3 regions of the Staphylococcus parequorum genome follow, and region 1 is predicted to be linked to each of the others. Evidence: predicted binding sites of a transcription regulator. Region 1 holds the regulator's gene; each other region holds the start of a gene.
The links. Region 1 encodes NrdR, which represses ribonucleotide reductase genes. Its sites were predicted from a motif close to AACACNATATATNGTGTT; they were not measured.
Positions count from the first base shown of each region.

Region 2: the regulator NrdR is predicted to act here: its motif matches at 4,195-4,212, upstream of nrdI (class Ib ribonucleoside-diphosphate reductase assembly flavoprotein NrdI).
Region 3: the regulator NrdR is predicted to act here: its motif matches at 3,463-3,480, upstream of nrdD (anaerobic ribonucleoside-triphosphate reductase).

Region 1 covers NZ_CP150682.1:1,544,564-1,549,679, forward strand. Annotated here, with positions in the region: gene mutM (bifunctional DNA-formamidopyrimidine glycosylase/DNA-(apurinic or apyrimidinic site) lyase) at 1-115, shown strand, start outside; gene coaE (dephospho-CoA kinase) at 131-754, shown strand; gene gap (type I glyceraldehyde-3-phosphate dehydrogenase) at 1,044-2,069, shown strand; gene nrdR (transcriptional regulator NrdR) at 2,464-2,934, shown strand; gene AAA453_RS07480 (replication initiation and membrane attachment family protein) at 2,935-4,341, shown strand; gene dnaI (primosomal protein DnaI) at 4,342-5,116, shown strand, end outside.
Region 2 covers NZ_CP150682.1:2,534,524-2,539,639, forward strand. Annotated here, with positions in the region: gene AAA453_RS12495 (ABC transporter permease) at 1-51, opposite strand, end outside; gene nrdF (class 1b ribonucleoside-diphosphate reductase subunit beta) at 381-1,349, opposite strand; gene nrdE (class 1b ribonucleoside-diphosphate reductase subunit alpha) at 1,465-3,570, opposite strand; gene nrdI (class Ib ribonucleoside-diphosphate reductase assembly flavoprotein NrdI) at 3,533-3,931, opposite strand; gene AAA453_RS12515 (DMT family transporter) at 4,642-5,116, shown strand, end outside.
Region 3 covers NZ_CP150682.1:493,796-498,911, reverse strand. Annotated here, with positions in the region: gene AAA453_RS02295 (choloylglycine hydrolase family protein) at 1-886, opposite strand, end outside; gene nrdG (anaerobic ribonucleoside-triphosphate reductase activating protein) at 1,037-1,573, opposite strand; gene nrdD (anaerobic ribonucleoside-triphosphate reductase) at 1,570-3,438, opposite strand; gene AAA453_RS02280 (ThiF family adenylyltransferase) at 3,577-4,578, opposite strand; gene AAA453_RS02275 (thiazole synthase) at 4,575-5,116, opposite strand, start outside.

The DNA.
Region 1 (5,116 bases):
GCAATTACATCTTAATGTTTATAAACAAAAGATATGTAAAGTGTGTGGAAGTGATATTGAAACTCAAGTTATTGCAACGAGAAATAGTCATTTCTGCGCTACATGTCAAAAATAAAGGAAGAGTGATATTATGCCAAAAGTTATAGGACTAACAGGTGGTATCGCATCAGGTAAATCTAGTGTTTCGGAATTATTAACCGTACATGGTTTTAAAGTCGTAGATGCAGATGTTGCATCACGCCAAGCAGTAGAAAAAGGTACTAAAGGACTAGAACAAGTTAAAGAAGCATTTGGAGAAGAAGCAATAGATGAAGATGGCAATATGAATAGATCATATGTAGGAGATGTCATATTTAATCATCCAGAGAAAAGATTGGAATTAAATGAAATTGTTCATCCTATTGTTAGAGATATCATGGAACAAGAAAAAGAAGCTTATCTTGAGCAAGGCTATAACGTAATTATGGATATTCCGTTATTATTTGAAAATGACTTACAAGATACTGTGGATGAAGTTTGGTTAGTATACACTTCTGAAAGTATACAAATTGATAGATTGATGGAACGTAATGATTTATCAATGGAAGATGCGAAAGCACGCGTTTATAGCCAAATTTCAATTGATAAAAAACGTAGAATGGCGGATCGTGAAATTGATAACCGTGATACGAAATTAGAATTGAAACAGAACTTAGAACAATTGCTCGTAGAGGAAGGTTATATTCACAACAATACTGAAGAAGAGGCGCAATAAATCATGAGTCTTTAAATGATGATTTTCGTAAGCTTGATTTAATATACATTAGTATGGTTTAATAAGTATATTCTGAAGTACTACTCAACTTATAATTTAAGTTTGAGTGGTACTTTTTCAATATGAAGTTAAATTATTTGGATAAACTTATTATGAAAAGGGCTCTTTAAGTTCATAGGTATGCGGAATTTAAATTTTTTTAAATTTATTTTAGAAAACGCTTTCTTGTACTTTTATTTATGTTATACTATTTCCATAAAGTATAACACAAAAACAAGGGGTGCTTTGAATGACGACAAATATTGCAATTAATGGAATGGGTAGAATAGGAAGAATGGTATTAAGAATCGCTTTGAAAAATAAGGATTTAAATGTAGTAGCAATTAATGCGAGCTACCCTCCTGAAACGATTGCCCACCTAATTAATTATGATACAACTCATGGTGCTTATGATTTAAAAGTAGAGCCTATAGAAAATGGCGTCAAAGTTGATAATCATGAGATTAAGCTTGTAGCGGAAAGAAATCCTGAGCACTTACCTTGGGAAACGCTGAACATCGATATCGTTATTGAAGCTACTGGAAAATTCAATCATGGAGATAAAGCTGTTGCACATATTAATGCAGGCGCTAAAAAAGTATTGCTTACTGGCCCATCTAAAGGTGGAGAAGTCCAAATGATTGTCAAAGGTGTTAATAATGAGCAATTAAACATTGAAGAGTATGACATATTTAGCAATGCTTCATGTACTACAAACTGTATTGGTCCAGTTGCAAAAGTATTAAATGACCAATTTGGTATACAAAACGGTTTAATGACAACGGTTCATGCCATTACGAATGATCAAAATAATATAGATAATCCGCATAAAGATTTAAGACGTGCGCGTTCTTGCAATGAAAGTATTATTCCAACTTCAACAGGTGCTGCAAAAGCACTAACAGAAGTTCTACCTGAATTAGATGGTAAATTGCACGGTATGGCATTAAGAGTACCGACGAAGAATGTTTCATTAGTGGATTTAGTCGTTGATTTAGACACGAATGTAACGGCTGAACAAGTCAATCAAGCATTTAAAGATAATGACTTAGACGGTGTGATTGCAACTGAAGATGCACCTTTAGTATCTATGGACTTTAATACAAACCCACATTCAGCAATTATTGATACACAAAGTACAATGATTATGGGTGATAATAAAGTTAAAGTAATCGCGTGGTATGATAATGAATGGGGTTATTCAAATAGAGTAGTAGATGTAGCTGAACAAATAGGTCAATTACTCAAAAATGATGTTGGTGCTGTCACAAATTAAAGTACACATTTATAACAGTTAATAATAATCTATTTGATTAAATTTTAAGAAACTACCATGTTTAGACTATACGACATTATAATAGAAAGTATTATGTATACTCCTTTTGAAGTGATGCACATTGATAGTGCCTACTTTGAAAGGAGTTTTCATTTTGTCGTTTAAACCTATATAATAGATGATTGTAGAAATAGACAATGATGAATTTACTGAGCATGTTAAACTTACTGTCAGGGAGACGTGATAAGTATTTTAATTTCTAACAATATTTGGGATGTTAGTGATAAAAATTACATAATGCATTAAGTATTTTACATGTATCATAGTGATTCTTTTGTGACATACATATTTATAGTATAATGATAAGTAATCAAAACGAGAGGGTGATAATTCGATGAAATGCCCGAAATGTAATTCGACTCATTCTCGTGTTGTAGACTCTAGACATGCAGATGAAGTTAATGCGATTCGACGTAGAAGAGAATGTGAAAAGTGTAGTACGAGATTCACAACTTTTGAACATATAGAAAAAAGACCACTTATTGTGGTGAAAAAAGATGGTACGCGGGAACAATTTTCACGTGAAAAGATTTTAAATGGATTGGTACGCTCATGTGAAAAAAGACCAGTACGTTATCAACAATTAGAAGATATTACGAATAACGTTGAATGGAAGTTACGTGATGACGGACATGCAGAAATTTCTTCAAGAGAAATTGGAGAACATGTGATGAATTTGCTTATGCACGTAGATCAAGTATCATATGTTAGATTTGCATCTGTATATAAAGAATTTAAGGATGTAGATCAACTATTACAATCTATGCAAGGTATTTTAGCTGGAAATAAACGGAGTGATTCTTAAATGGGGTTACAATCATATGATTATGGTTTGAGACCACATGATAATTTTACTGTTGTGCGAAATTTCTATTTGAACAGTAAGCATCTAGAAATTTTAAATAGATTGTTCACACCAATGATTGGTGCAAATGCAATTGGTTTATATCATTATTTGAATCAGTTTGTAGAATATGAAGCGGATTCTGTATTGACGCACTATATAATTATGAGTGAGTTAAAGATTAATTTATTAGAATTTAGAAAAGATATGGACTTATTAGAGGGTATTGGTTTAGTTAAAACATTAGTGAATCATGATGCACAGCATTCGTCTTTTGTTTATCAGCTTGTTCAACCACCCTCAGCAAAACAATTTTTCAGTGATCCAATGTTATCAGTGTATTTGTTTAGTGAAGTAAGCAAACAACGTTATCAACAATTGAAACGCCATTTTGAACATAAAAAGCAAATTGACTTTAGTAAATATCAAGATGTGACACGCAATTTCACTGATGTGTTTAAGGTGCCTAATAAGTCCTTAGATAACGATACAAATGAAATCCAAAGTGAAACTGCATATGAAGGTTTAAACTTGTCACAAGTGCACTTTGATTTTGAAACACTATATGATTTATTACAAAATCACTTTATTAGCACAAAAATTATAGATAAAGAAGCAAAAGCTTTAATCACACAAATCGCGACCTTATATGGTTTAACGCCTGAGCCGATGAAGCGCATCATTTTAAAATCTATAACAAGCGCACAAGAACTTTCGTTTGAAGAATTAAGAAAACATGCAAGAACTTATTATTTGATGGAGCATGAACAACAAATGCCATCTTTAAATATAAAAACTAACAATTATGCAGATAACACAACCCAAGTTGATCAAACGCAGAATGATAACCAAACTCAAAACCAAACACAAAATGAGGATAACTCTGCTACATGGTTAAAACAGTTAGAAGAAACAAGTCCAATAGATATGTTAGCATCTTGGTCAGAATCTGAACCGACAACACAACAAAAATATATGATTGAAGAGTTAGTAGAACGTGAACAATTGTCATTCGGTGTCATTAATATACTGTTACAATTTGTGATGTTGAAAGAAGATATGAAGCTACCTAAGACTTATATTTTTGAAATAGCATCCAATTGGAAGAAAAAAGGTATCAAAACAGCGGAACAAGCATATCAATACGCGATAAAAGTGAATCAACCTAAGACTGAAAACAAGTCATCTAAACCTTATTATAAACAAAAACAACTGGCATCGAGAGAGATGACGCCTAAATGGTTAGAAGAGCGAGATAACAAAGCAGAAACTGACACTTCAAATAATAATGAAGATGATGAAAAATTGAAGAATGATAGAGAACAGTTTTTAAATCAACTTAAAGATAGATGGAAGGAGGACAAATAAATGAAACCTTTTAATCAAATTATGGGCGATTCTAACGATTTATCAAAAAAAATTGCCAAAATAAAAAAAGATGTCGTCAATGATCCAGACGTTAAACAGTTTCTAGAGTCACATAAAGCTGAATTGACGAATGCAATGATAGATGAAGATTTGAATATTTTACAAGAATATAAAGATCAAGAAAAGCGTTATGATGGTCATAAATTAAAAGACTGTCCCAATTTTGTTACAGGTCATATTCCTGAATTATATATCGAACATAATCATATAAAAATTCGCTACTTACCTTGTCCTTGTAAAATTAAACATGATGAAGAACGGTTTAATAAACATTTAATTACGTCGCACCATATGCAACGTGACACACTAGATGCAAAACTTGAAGATATATATATGGATAGAAGAGATAGATTAGATGTCGCAATGGCTGCTAACCAAATTTGTGAAAAAATAACAAATAAAGAGACCCAAATTAAAGGTTTATATTTACATGGTCCATTTGGTACTGGTAAATCATTTATCCTTGGCGCAATTGCAAATCAATTAAAAACTGAAAAGATACCATCTACAATTGTTTATTTACCAGAATTTATTCGTTCGCTTAAAGGCGGGTTTAAAGATGGTACTTTTGAAACAAAACTCTCTAGAGTGAGAGAAGCAAATATATTAATGTTAGATGATATAGGCGCTGAAGACATCACACCATGGGCACGAGATGAAGTGATTGGACCATTGCTACATTATCGTATGGTTCAAGAGTTACCTACATTTTTCA
Region 2 (5,116 bases), 990 kb from region 1:
TAATAATAATAAAATGATAAATAGGACAATACCATTAAGTAAGAATTTCATAATGAGGTAACCTAATCCTTTCGATGTACAATGAATTCATAAACACTATTGGTTTTGATAATCATTATCAATAGTTATATTAAAATTTTAACATTTTTGGCGGTAAATTCAATAGCAATAGGCCATTTTAGTGAAAGTATTCGTAAATTAATTGAAAAATAACCCTTAAAATTACTTTCAACAAATAAAAAGCCACTAGATTATCCCTTCGGAAAATCTAGCAGCACTTAAAATAGGAAGCATTGTTCCTAGTATTATCTTGTAGCATCATGTAATTGATACAGTCTCAAACAGACTCAATCAAATTACATAACTGCAACAAATTGTTTTTAATCTTCAAATATAAAGTCTTCATCTTTTAATGCTTCAACATTCAACGCTAATGTATAACCATCGCCTTTAACTGAGAAAAAGTCATGATTTTTCGTTGAAGTATCTAATGCATTTTCAATAATTGGGTTAAATTCTTTTTCTTCAAAGTATGAATCAAAGCCTAAGTTAGCTAATGCTTTATTACCATTATATCTAACATAATTTAGTACATCTTCTGCTATACCTACTTCATCGTATAGTGAATGTGTGTACGCTACTTCGTTTTTATACAAGTCATCTAATAACTTATACATATCTTGATCTGCTTGTTGTTTTTCACTTTCTGACAGTTCATTACGCATACTTTGTGCATCCATACCTGTAAATACACCGTGGATAGATTCATCTAATAAGATTTTACGTATAATCTCACCTGACGTTGTCATTCTTCCTTGTCCTGCAAGGTAAAGTGGATAATAGAAACCAGAATAGAATAAGAATGTTTCTAAAAATACACTTGATACACGTGCCATATATTGATCATATACAGACGCATCTTTGCCCCAAAGTTTGTGGTAATTATTTACAATTTTATCTGATTTATATTTTAAATGCGGTTCTTCTAAAACCCATTTATCTAATAAATAGTTCGTTTCACTGGAAGGTAGTAACGTTGTAAAGATATGTGAATAACTTTTAGCATGGACTTGTTCCATCATACCCATAAATGAGTAGACTGCTTTTTTACGTAAATCCGTTGTGTGTAACATGATGAGTGGCATACCGTCATCTGCTTGATGTGTATCCAATCCTGTTAAACCTGCTAAAGCTTTTTTGAAGGCGTTCTTTTCTGCGTCAGATAAAGTCTTCCAACTTGCAATGTCTTTTGATACTTTAAATTCTGTTTCTACCCACATTTGTGAAATATTTTGTCGCCAAAACATATTTGTCATGTCTTCTTGCGTATTCCAATTGACTGCTTTCATTTAGATAAATTCCCCTATCCAGTAAAAATTTAATTAAGCAGTGATTTACAGCCTAATCTATATAAAAGACTAGGCTGCTTGTAAAAACCACTTTGCTTATCCGTTACTTAAAATCCTATATCGAACAACTTGTACATTCTTCAACGCTTAACAGTTTATTTCTAGTATAATATAACGATTTTAATCCTTTGTGATGTGCATAAACATATAGTCGAGACAATTCACGTGTAGATATTTCTGAATTAACATAAAGGATTGTAGAAATACCTTGGTCCACGTGTGTTTGAATCGTTGAGATTAAATCGATTAATTTCATTTGATCTGTATTAAATGCTGATTTATAGTACCACATTGTTTCTGGTGATAAGAAAGGCATAGGATAAAATGTTTCAGCATTACCATAAGTACGACGTTCAATTTGGTCGACGATTGGCATAACAGAGCTTGTCGCATTTTGTACATAAGAAATACTTTGTGTTGGCGCAATCGCTAAACGATATGCATGGAATAAACCATTTGCTTCAACTTCTTTTTGCAATGCTTTCCAATCTTCTGGAGATGGTATCTCTAAACCATCAAATAATTTGCGTACTTTTTCAAATTTCGCTTCGAATGTTTGTGAAGTATAGAATTCAAAGTATTTACCATTGGCATAATCTGATTTATCAAAGTCTTTGTATGTTTCTTGTCTCTCTTTAGCAATTTCCATTGAACGTTCAATAGAATAATAATTCATCATCATAAAGAAGATGTTCGCAAAGTCTTTTGCTTCTTCAGACTCATAGCCAATTTTATTTTTCGCTAAATAACCATGTAAGTTCATTACACCCAAACCAACTGAATGTAGTTCACTATTTGCTTTTCTTACACCTGGCGCGTTTTGAATATCAGCTTCATCACTTACAACAGTTAATGCATCCATACCAGTGTGTACTGAATTCTTGAATTTACCTGATTCCATTACGTTAACAATATTTAATGAACCTAAGTTACAAGAGATGTCACGGTTAATTTCATCTTCTGTACCATAATCATTAATGATTGAAGTTTCTTGTAATTGGAAAATTTCAGTACATAAGTTACTCATTTTAATTTGGCCGATATTTGAGTTTGCATGAACTTTATTAGCGTTATCTTTAAACATTAAATAAGGATAACCAGATTGTAATTGTGTCTGAGCAATTGTATTTAACATGTCACGTGCATCTTTTTTCTTTTTATCAATATTTGGATTTGCGACAAGTTCATCGTAGTATGCATCAAGATCAATATCATCTAATGTCACACCATACTCTTTATAAATTGTATGTGGTGCAAACATATGAAAATCTTTACCTTCTTTTGCTAAATCAAAGAATTTAGACGGCACAATTAAACCTGTTGATATTGTAGATAAACGCAAATCTTCATCAGCGTTTACTTTTTTCGTATCTAAAAACTCTTCAACGTCATAGTGGAAGATATTTAAATATACTGCGCCAGCACCTGGGCGTTGACCTAATTGGTCTGCGTAACTAAAGCCACCTTCTAGTGATTTTGCAACAGGTAATACACCTTTTGCTACACCCTTGATACCTTTGATTGCTTCACCACGCGCACGTAATTTAGACAAGTTAATCGCAACACCGCCACCAATTTTACTTAATTGTTTGGCTGTAGAATCTATAAAGTTGATAGAGTTTAAACTATCGTCTGCCTCAAGTAAGAAACAAGATACAAGTTCTCCACGACGCGCACGTCCAGCGTTTAAAAATGTTGGTGTTGCAGGTTGATAACGCTGTTCAACCATTGCAGAAATAAACTGTTTAGCTGTGGCTTTGTGTCCATTTGCTAAATATAATGCAACGATTGCTACGTGCTGCTTGTAGTCTTCTAAATATTGACTTTTGTCATTCGTTTTCAATGCATAATCTTTGTAAAATTTACTTGCGGACATGTAACTCGCAAAACTAAATGGAATGCTTTTAGCATATTCAGTAATTTCTTCTAGATCTTCTACTGAATATTTTGCAAATACATCAAAATAGAAATCATTATCAACGAGATAGTGAAGACGTTCAAGTTCAGTATCAAAATAAATCGTCTTATCCTGTATCTCTTCTAGATAGACTGTTAATGCTTCTTGGTCTTTTTCCAAATCAAAAAAGCCATTCTCTTTACGTTTGGTAACTTCGTTATTTAATTCAATATGATTGTATTTCTTCTCGTCCATAATCTTCATTGAAATGTCCCACCTTATCTTTAAATTCGCTTATATCGTTCGTTGTGCCATGTAATTCAAATTTCATTAATAATGGAACATGATATCGTTCCGAAATAGATCGTCCAGCTTTTGCAAAATTTTGACCCCAGTTTCGGTTTCCGCTAGCTGCAACAGCTTGTAATAAGTCGTGATTAATATCTAAAAATGACTGAACAGGTGGCGGTACTTCGCCAAACCCTATTGTTCCAGTGACCAATATGAAAGGCTCTTCCATTCTTTCAGAACAATTATTTTGTGTAATTTCCATTACATTGGTAAGTTCAGTTCGCTTTATGAATCTACGCACATTGCCAGAAAATGAAAAATATACAACCTTCATCGGATCACCTACTTTCTAAAATATATTTATCTTATTATGATAAAATCATGTATTGTATTTAAATGCTTAAAGGCACTTTGAAAAATCAAAATAATTTAGTTTCTCGAACTAACCACAATATATAGTAATTTCAATATCTATATGTAGTTATGTAAAAACTCAATAATTAAGTATTAATGCTTAATTTGTCATATTTAAGTGCCTAAAAAAGTGTGATTTTACATAAATTTTGATTTATTATAAATAAATTGACCACGTACTAAAACACTATATATTGTGTTTTGTCTTGGTCATCAATACTATATTATGTGTTTCATTATACATAACTCAGAAGATTATTAAAAGGCTTTTATTTATGACAAAATGTTGAATAATCAATAGAAATGGCACCAATTCAACCTTAAAGTGATGTTCACTAATTAAAAAATATTTTTTTGTGATTTTAAGGTTTGATTATTTGCTTTTCATAAAAATCTTACAACGCTTGATGTGTCGTCTTTTAAACAAAATCATTTTATACATTGTACAAAACACAATGTATAAGCACCATATATTTCATTCTTATAAGTAAAAAAATCCCCTTAATAAACAGAACATTTGTTCGTGTTTACATCTTAATATATTTCCCTTCAATTTTCAACTATATATACATCTTCAGAGCATATATGCTAATATGAATACGTTAAAAATTAAAAATTGAGGCGATACATGTGAATCCTAAAGTTAAAGGTATCATTGCTATCTTAGTTTCAGCAGTTGGCTTTAGTTTTATGACTGTGTTCTTCCGATTAGCCGGTGACTTGCCTGTATTTCAAAAGTCTCTTGCTCGAAATTTAGTAGCAATGTTTATACCGCTATATTTTATTTTAAAATATAAACAACCCTTATTTGGTAAATTAAGTAGCCAACCTTTATTGATTTCTCGTTCTACATTAGGTTTGATTGGTGTGTTGCTTAATATCTACGCTATCGATCATATGCTTTTAAGTGATGCAGATACATTAATGAAGCTTAATCCATTTTGGACGATACTACTAAGTATTATCTTCTTAAATGAAAAAGTACGTAATTACCAATTTGTAGCTATGATTGTGGCCATTTTTGGTATGTTATTTGTTGTTAAACCCGAATTCTCCTCCACTATGATTCCTGCTTTGGGCGGATTATTCTCTGGTATTTTTGCAG
Region 3 (5,116 bases), 1.1 Mb from region 1:
GGTTTGTATCGTACCATTTAACATACATTGTGCGTGTTGTTAAATTGAACACAGTTTGGTAAAGGGTATAATGCAATTCTCCATTTTCATCAAGCACAGCACCTTTAGGAATACTAATGCCATCTAATAATTTGAAAGCATCTAATACATCATACTCAGGTTTGTCACTGTTTATAAGATAATTTTTAAAAAATGCAGTACGCACGAATCGCTCTGGTGCTGTATAGCCACCTGGCAACCCATAAGTGCCCCCTTCATTTCCTAAGGATTTTAGCGGTTGCCCCATAAATGTACTTTCCTGTGGTTTATGAGGCGTAATATTTGTATAATTTCTTAAATTTTCATAGTGCCAATTTAAATCTGGGTTATTCGTTAATACACCGATTGGATTTTCATTTATGATGACACGACCATCTTGAAAGGTAAGTTCGACAGATCTGCCTGTATCATCAGAAATGTGGTAATGCAGTGGTGGAACTTCTGCAATTTCGTTTACTACATGCGCTACTACATTGACTGATTTAGCATTTTCGATTAAATCCTCAATATCTTTATTATAGCCAAGTATCCATGTAATAATTTCATTTTGGCTAATATTTATAAAGCCTTCTCGTACTTCAGAGGCATACGATGCATAACCTCTAAAGTACTGTACGGAAGCACCCACGCCGTGTTCATTCACGCCGTCTCCAAATACAAAGCCTGCCATATCACTGCCTGCTCCGATAAAACCATACAACGTCTCACCTTTATATCCAACACGCGATTCCCAATAAAAATGACGTGGTTGTACTGCGGGTTGTCCGTCCAAATGATAAACAAAATCCATTGTACGTCCTAAAATCGCCTGGTTACTTTTTGATAAGAATGAAAATCCTGTACACATTCATAATCTACTCCTTTACGCTATGCTCAATCTCTATCTATAGTGATTACATTCAGTTTCTTGTTCCTCTCCATATTAGGAAACTTCTTACTATATTAATACTAATTCGCTTGCGTAACCGAGTTAAAATATTAAAAACTAAGTTCTTTTTTAATTCGTAATATATTCGCATCGTTTGCCTGTGCTCAATGAAGTTGGTACATCAATAATGCGTTGATTTAATGAACCTTTATAAGGTAAGTTCGGTTGAAACAAATGATTGATAAAAGGCCCATCTACTAATACATCAATGAGCTCAAGTAATGCCCTTCTCTCAGCAGTATCTTGAACTAAATATTCATATAAAAATCCTGTCCATACCCATAACGATTTGGAATTACCAAAACGTTGCCTCAATACTTGGGCACATTTTAAAGTAATATCTACATTACAGAAAGGTTCGCCACCTAAAATGCTTAAACCTGAAAAATAATCTGGTTCGCAATAATTCATAATTTCTTCTAAAATCGGGTCATTAAAACGCTCTCCGTATCTAAAATTTTGAGCAGCTTTGTTATAGCAATTTTCACAGGCAAAAGGACAACCAGAAACATACATACTGCATCTCACCCCTTCGCCATCAACAAAACTCTGCGCTTCTATTTTGGCAATATAACCTTGTCCCTTAGTGATTTCTAAGATTTTCATAATGTCGTATCTTTCAAGTGCTTAACGCGTGCACACATTTCTTTATGTCGACCTTCAATTGTCGGCCGTTGTACAGGATTGCCTAAATAACCGCAAGTTCGTTTAACGACATCTACAGTTGTTGGGTCATCATTACCACATTCAGGGCATTGATAACCTTTAGCCGTTGTTTTGAAATCTCCTTTAAAATCACATTTACGACAATGGTCTATAGGAATATTCGTCCCTAGATAACTCACCTTGTCATAGGAATAATCCCACACCGCTTCCAAAGCTTTCAAATTATGATTGAGCTTTGGATATTCGCAATAGTGAATATACCCACCGCTTGCATATACAGGATAATCTTTTTCAAAATCAATTTTCTTAAATGGTGTAATGTCTTTACGTACATCATAATGGAATGAATTTTGGTAGTAACCTTTATCTGTAATATCAGCAACATCCCCAAATTTTTCTCGATCTAATCTGCAAAATCTATCTGTTAAAGATTCGCTCGGTGTACTATAGATGCTGAACCACACATCGTATTTTTCTGTCCAACGCAGTTGATAAATTTTCATAGCTTTTAAAATAGCTAACGTAAATGCTTTACCTTTGGATTTACTTTCCCAATTCGGACCAAAGAATACTGTAGCCGCTTCATATAAACCGATATAACCCATAGATAATGTTGCACGTTGACCTTTAAATAGGTCCATCACATTATCATTGTCTGTTAAGCGATGCTTAAATGCGCCATTTTTATATAAAATAGGAGCATTATCAGGTGTTGCTTCTGCTATTCGCTCTAAACGATACACTAACGCATCATGCATGATATTCATACGTTCATGGAATAATTTCCAAAATAGTTCTATATCACCATCAGATTCTAATGCAATACGTGGTACATTGAGTGTTACTACTCCAAGATTACATCTACCATTATTTTCATATTCACCTGCTTCATTTTTCCATGCTGGTAAAAATGAACGACATCCCATCGGCGCTTTGAAATCACCTAGTAATTCAACAGTTTTATCATAATTTAAAATATCTGGGTACATACGCTTTGTAGAACATTTTAAAGCAAGTTGTTTAATGTCATAATTAGGATCTGATTCGCTGAAATTCACGCCTTTTTTAATGGAAAATACTAATTTAGGAAAAATTGCGGTAATGCGGTCTTTACCTAAGCCTTTAATACGCGTTTGAAAAATTGCTTGCTGAATTTTACGGCTATATTTATCTAAACCGAGTCCAAAACCAAGTGTTACAAACGGTGTCTGTCCATTAGATGTATATAAAGTATTTATTTCATACTCTAAGCTCTCAATAGCATCACCTATATCTTGTGTCACTTGATTATCCACATATGTATCAATATCCGCTGCATGCACAAATTTTTCTGCAACTTTGCGGTGTTTTTGCTCATTAAATTGAGCGTACTTACTTAACAATTCATCTACTCTATCAATCGTGCAACCACCATACTGACTACTCGATACATTCGCAATAATCTGTACTAACTGCGCAGATGCTGTTTGAATCGATTTCGGTGAAGTCACTGTTGCGTTACCTATTTGAAAACCATCTTCTAGCATACTTTCAGCATCAATTAAGCAACAATTCGTTAGCGGTTGAAAAGGATGATAATCTAGATCATGAAAATGAATATCTCCCTGTTTATGTGCTTCAGCCACATGCTTTGGAAGTAAATAGTCCAGTGCATATGATTTAGAAACGACCCCCGCTGTTAAATCTCTCATTGTTGAAAAAGTAGAACTATCTTTATTGGCATTTTCATTAACTACTGTAGGATCTTTAGTAATAAGATTTTTTAAATTCGTTTCAAGTTTATTCACGTTATCCCTCTTTACTATATATTGCGTTTTATTTTAATTTATAACACTATATATAGTGATTCAAATATGAACATCTACGTTAACGAATTTGTCATATATTTTTAAACATTTCATGAACTTTAGTTTGTTTTTGCAATAAATGCATTAACTCATTTATCACTTTAAGCATTTTAGAAATTCTTCATATAATGCTACTGCTTGGTCTTCATTTTCAATACCATACACGTTCATTCTGCCGTCTTTAAATAGCGTTATTTGATAATCTCGATAAGCTATCATTTTAGCGAAATGATTACTTTTCATAACTTTCACTGGAAGTAAATCTGTATATTTAAATATTTGAGGAGTAAATCTCAGTAGAAATACATTACCGCACTGTTTTTCAATAGAATTTGGTTGAGCCATGTTGAGATATTCATAATTTCCTTCGTTACAGATAGGGCAGTTACTATTTTTTAATGAATCTATATTGAGTGTTTTATATTGCATCGTAAAGCAATCCATCGTTGTTAATTTTTTAGAAAAACCTTTTCCAGACAGCCACCTTAATAACTCTGAGACTTCCATGCTTGCCACTTGGTGAATTACTGGAGGAAGCACACCATTTATTGCGCAACTTTCCCCTGTAGATGGCGTTGTACCAAGCATACATTTTAAGCATGGCCCCTGATAATCAATAGCATATACTGTGCCCTTACTGCCTACAGCTGCACCATAAATCCATGGCACACCTAATTTATGACAAACTTCATTAATCAAATATCTAATCGCAAAATGATCCATTCCATCTAGAACAATGTCAGGTTGATGTTGACAGAGTAATACTTCAATATTTGTATTTGTAATCTCTTGATATAACGCCTGTACTTGAACTTCACTATTAATTTGTCCAAGATGCACTTTTAACGCTTCTACTTTAGGCAGCATTTGCGTGGCATCTGCTTCAACATAAGTAGCCTGTCTGTGTAAATTGGATTGTTCTACAATATCCATATCGATAATGGTGAGCTGACCAACACCCATTCGAGTTAGCAACTCTGCACATTGGCTTCCAAGCGCACCTGCGCCCATGATCATGACATGTGTCTGTTGCAATTGTGCTTGTCCATATTTACCAAATGCTTCATAACGCATTTGTCGATCATAGCGTTGTGTCATAGGAATCCTATACCTTCAGTAGGACTCGAAGCTTGTGCTGTGTATTTCACTGGTATTCTTCCCGCTTCATAACTCAACCTACCTGCATTAATACCTAATTTCATTGCTTCGGCCATTTTCACTGGATTTTGTGCACTAGATATTGCCGTATTAAGTAGGATACCATCTGCACCGAGTTCCATTGCATGACAGACATCTTTAGGAGAACCGATACCCGCATCAACTATGACAGGAACATTTACTTTTTCGATAATATAACGTAAATTCAAAGGATTATTAATACCTCTGCCCGTGCCTATCGGTGATGCGAGTGGCATAATGGCATGCACACCTAAATCTTCTAATCGTTTTGCTAATACCACATCATTAGAAATATAAGGACAAACTGTATAACCTTTATCTAACAAGATTTCACAAGCTTTATACGTTTCTAAAGGGTCGGGCAATAATGTTTCATCGTCTCCTATAACTTCTACTTTAATCATGTCACAGACACCTGCATGATTTGCGATTTCAGCTATGCGGACTGCTTCTTCTG